2 regions of the Paenibacillus sp. UNC496MF genome follow, and region 2 is predicted to be linked to the other one. Evidence: riboswitches for the same ligand, from Rfam matches in the RefSeq annotation. Region 2 holds a riboswitch; the other holds the start of a gene.

Region 1 (2,197 bases), on a different contig from region 2:
CGCGGGATGGCGGCGGCCATGAACGGCGGCAGCGTCGTCGTTCCCGCCGGTCTGCTGCGCGCTTACCGCGGCGTCGGCCTGTCCGACGCGGACATGATGCTGATGCTGCAGCTGATGCTGTTCCGGCAGGCGGAGGGCGTCGATTTCCCGACGCCCGAGCAGCTGGCGGAACGGCTCGGCATCGCGCCGAAGACGGCGCACGGCCAGCTTGGCCGCTTGATCAAGGAAGGGCTGCTCGCGATCGACGAAGAGGCCGATCCCGTCAGCGGCATCGTCATCGAACGGTACAACTGGACGGGCTTCCTGATCCGCGGCGCCGAATGGCTGGCGGACGAAGCGCGCCGCTCGGTCGGCGCCGAACGGGAGCCGCAGTCCGGACGGACGCCGGGGGCGGCGCAGGACGCGGCGGAGTGGACGAAGCCGGCGGATCTGTATACGGCGTTCGAGCAGGAGTTCGGCCGGCCGCTGTCGCCGATGGAATGCGAGACGATCAGCGCTTGGGTCGACCAGGACCGGTATCCGGACGAGCTGATTCGTTTCGCGCTCAAGGAAGCGGTGTTCGCCGGCAAGCTGCACTTCCGGTACATCGACCGGATTTTGATCGAATGGAGCCGCAACCGCGTCACGAATACCGACGAGGCGAAGGCGCATACGCAGAAATTTCGCAACGGCCGGGGGTCTTGACCCCCGGTTTTTTCATGCGCGAACGCGGCTTCCGCTCGCCCGGTCCCCTCCGCGGGGCTTTTTTTCCGGAGGGGGTGCCATTTTACGGGAAGGTCTGCTATAATAAGCTCGTTGCAACCAATCGAATAGCGATGGGGAGCTGGGCATGGCCGGCTGAGAGGAGATTCCGCACGATCTCGACCCTAGACCTGATCTGGATAATGCCAGCGTAGGAACCGCGTACAATTGCTTGGCGCACGCCGTGGCACGGCGTCGTGGCAAGCCGTAAGCAGCTGATAGAGGCATCCTCCGGAAGGGGGATGCCTTTTTGGTTCGTTCGTGGACGACCGGCGCACGCGTTCGCCAAGCGAGGCCTGATGCCGCATCGGCGTTCGGGGCACGATAGGTAGCAGACGACGGGCGTCCGAGCGGCGCAGATCACGATTCGGGGCAGCATGATTCGCAGATTATCCGCGGTCCGGCAAGAGGGCAGGCGAGGGGAGAAACGAGACATGGGACACAAAATTAGACGGGGCGGCTGGACGGCCGCGCTGGCGACGGTGCTGATCGCGGCGCTGGCGTTGGCCGGCTGCGGTGCCAAGAACGACGAGGGGAACGCGGGCAACGCCGCGAACGGCGCGGGGAGCGGCGGTACGAACGCGGCCGCGAACGGCGGGAATGCCGCAGCCGGAGACGCGCTGAAGGAAATCAAGGTCGTGCTCGACTGGACGCCGAACACGAATCATACGGGGCTGTACGTGGCCCGCGACAAAGGCTTCTTCGAGCAGCACGGCTTGAAGGTCGATATCATCCAGCCCGGCGAAGCGGGCGCGGACACGATGATCGCGACGGGCGCCGCCGACTTCGGCGTCAGCTACCAGGAAGGCGTCACGCAGGCGCGGATCCAGGGCGTGCCGCTCGTGTCGCTCGCGGCGGTCATCCAGCATAACACCTCCGGCTTCGCGTCGCCGGCGGTCAAGAACATCACGTCGCCGAAGGCGTTCGAAGGCAAGACGTACGGCGGCTGGGGTTCGCCCGCGGAACCGGCGGTTATTCAATCGCTGATGGAAGAAGACAAAGGCGACTTCAAGAAGGTCAAGATCGCCAACATCGGCGACGCCGATTTCTTCACGGCGACGAAGAAGAACATCGACTTCGCCTGGATTTTCTACGGCTGGGACGGGGTCGCGGCGGAGCTGAAGGGCGAGAAGATCAACATGGTTTATCTGACCGATTACAGCGACAAGCTGGATTATTACACGCCGGTGCTGGCGACGAACGAGAAGATGATCGCCGGGCACAAGGACACCGTGGAAGCGTTCATGGCGGCCGCGGCCGAAGGCTACCGATTCGCGATCGACCATCCGGACGAAGCCGCGGACGTGCTGATCAAGGCCGTGCCCGAGCTGAACGCGGATCTCGTCCGCGCCAGCCAGAAGTGGCTCAGCCCGCGCTACCAAGCGGACGCGCCGCGCTGGGGCGAGCAGAAGCTGACGGTGTGGAAGAACTACGCCGACTGGATGTACGACCATAA
Region 2 (2,197 bases):
ATGAAGAACGGCACCCAGCCGAGCCGCACGGCGCATTCCCAGCCGCCGAGCAGCGCGAGCAGGAGGAGCGCGAACAGGCCGTACTGCCCGAGGAGCGCCGACAGCGGGTCACGGAACGGTCGTCGTCTGTTCATCCAGCAGCAGCTCCAATTCCCGCCGGAGCTTCACGAAGCCCGGCTCGTATTTGAAGCTTGCGTCCCGCGGCCGCGGCAGGCCGGGGCGCAGCTCCCGCAGACCGTCCCCGCTGCCGGCCGCGGGCATCAGATAGACGCGGTCGCTCAGCAGAAGCGCCTCCTCGAGGTCGTGCGTAATGAACAGGACGCTCTTGTCGAGGCCGCCCCAGAGTCCGAGCAGCCAGCGGTGAAGCTCCCGCTTGGTCATCGCGTCGAGCGCGCCGAACGGCTCGTCGAGCAGCAGCAGCGGGCGCCCCGTCATGACCGTGCGCAGCAGCGCGACCCGCTGCCGCATGCCGCCGGACAGCTCGGCGGGGTAAGCGCGCTCCTTCCCTTCCAGCCCGAAGCGCGCGAGCAGCCGCCGGACCTCGGCGGCGCCGTCCTTCGCGCGTCCCCGCGGCGCCAGCTCGATGGGCAGCAGGCAGTTGTCCATCACGGTGCGCCACGGGAGCAGCAGGTCCCGCTGCGGCATGTAGCCGACGCTTCCGAGCCGGCGGGCGGCGCGATCCCCGTACAGCGCGATGTCGCCGGAGGCCGGCTCGAGCAGGCCGGCGATCAGCTTGAAGAGCGTGCTCTTGCCGGAGCCGCTCGCGCCGACGACGGAGACGAATTCGCCCTCCGCGACATGCATCGACAAGCCCGCGAACAGCCGGCCGCATGCTCCGTAGGCGAACGAAATCTCGCGCAGCGATAAAACGGTCTTCATGCGGGCATCCTCCTTTCGGGCGCATACGAAAAAACCCGCCGATTCCTCCGGAAAGGAATGGGCGGGTCCGCGAAACAAACGCCAGGCGCGTCGTCGTTCGGAATTCCATTCACTTCCCTACGCTGGCATCACCCAGATCAGGTTCCAAGGGTCCGCGGATTCGGCTCCGCGTCTCAGTCGTCAGACTCCCCTAGCGAATAAAACGGGTATTCGGTTGCTCTTACTATAGCACAACGCGGGGCGGCGTGAAAAGAACGTCCGTCTCCGCGAAGGCCGGCGTCGGCCCGTCGGGTCCGGGCGTCGGCGCCCGCCGCCCGTCGCCAGTCGCCCGGTGCGGCCCGGTTCGCCCTTCGCCGCTAGCGGATGCCCTCGAGCTCCAGCGTGATCGTCTCGATCATCTGCACGAAGGACGTCAGCTCCTGCGAGCTGGCCGCCTGATCGCGCGCGAGCTGCGAGGTCCGCTCGGCGTCCGTCATGACGTCGCCCATGACGCCGTTGATCTCCCGCAGCTTCTCCCGGACCGCGGCGAGCGATTCCTTGGAGTGGCTGGCCAGCTTGCGGATCTCGTTCGCGACGACGCCGAACCCCCGACCGTGCTCCGCCGCGTGGGCCGCTTCGATGGCGGCGTTGATGCCGAGCAGCTGGCTTTGGTCGGAGATCTCCTGCAGCAGCGAGCCGATGCCGTCGATTTCGCCGATCTTGGCCTGCAGCCCGCGCACTCTCGCGTTCGCCTGATCCTGGATGTCCGCCGTGCGGCTGGCCGACGCCGCGACGGACTGGCTGCTGCCGCCGAGCTCCACGATCATCGCCGACAGGTCCTGGACGATGCGGCTGATCGTCGTCAGCGTGTGCCGCCGCGCGTCGGACAGCTTCTGGATCTTCGCCTTCTCGTCCTGCTCGTACGCCTCGAGCACGAGCTGGGAGTCGAGGTTGAACATTTTGGACAGCGCGAGCACGATGGTCATCCATGCATCCGGCGCGATGCGCCGGAAGTGCTGCACGGCCGCATCGAGGTACAGCATGTACGTGCCGAGGTACCAGTCGGTCGTCAGCCCGATGCGCGAGTGGATGCTGCCGATGAGGATGCGGCGGTCGATGAACGCCTGGTCGATGACGCCGTCCGTCAGCGACAGGAAGTACCAGCGCTGCGTCTCCTTCAACCGGTCCAGCGTGCTGTGCCGGTCGATGATCGCCTTCATCTCCGGATTGGCGGCGACCTGTTCGTACAGCCGGTCGACGACTTCGTCCGTGATCCGCTCGAAGAGCGGGCGGACGCTTTTCAAATACGCAAGGTCCTGCTCCGTAATGCCGGTATACG

What was found. Region 2 has a riboswitch for thiamine pyrophosphate ahead of BMZ79_RS18380 (ABC transporter ATP-binding protein). Riboswitches for the same ligand answer to the same signal wherever they lie in the genome.
Region 1: another riboswitch for thiamine pyrophosphate. It lies ahead of BMZ79_RS06545 (ABC transporter substrate-binding protein); the one in region 2 lies ahead of BMZ79_RS18380 (ABC transporter ATP-binding protein).

Annotation. Positions count from the first base shown of each region.
Region 1 covers NZ_FORE01000005.1:369,272-371,468, reverse strand. Annotated here, with positions in the region: gene BMZ79_RS06550 (DnaD domain protein) at 1-684, shown strand, start outside; TPP riboswitch at 807-916, shown strand; gene BMZ79_RS06545 (ABC transporter substrate-binding protein) at 1,176-2,197, shown strand, end outside.
Region 2 covers NZ_FORE01000010.1:113,153-115,349, forward strand. Annotated here, with positions in the region: gene BMZ79_RS18375 (ABC transporter permease) at 1-134, opposite strand, end outside; gene BMZ79_RS18380 (ABC transporter ATP-binding protein) at 109-879, opposite strand; TPP riboswitch at 977-1,081, opposite strand; gene BMZ79_RS18385 (globin-coupled sensor protein) at 1,236-2,197, opposite strand, start outside.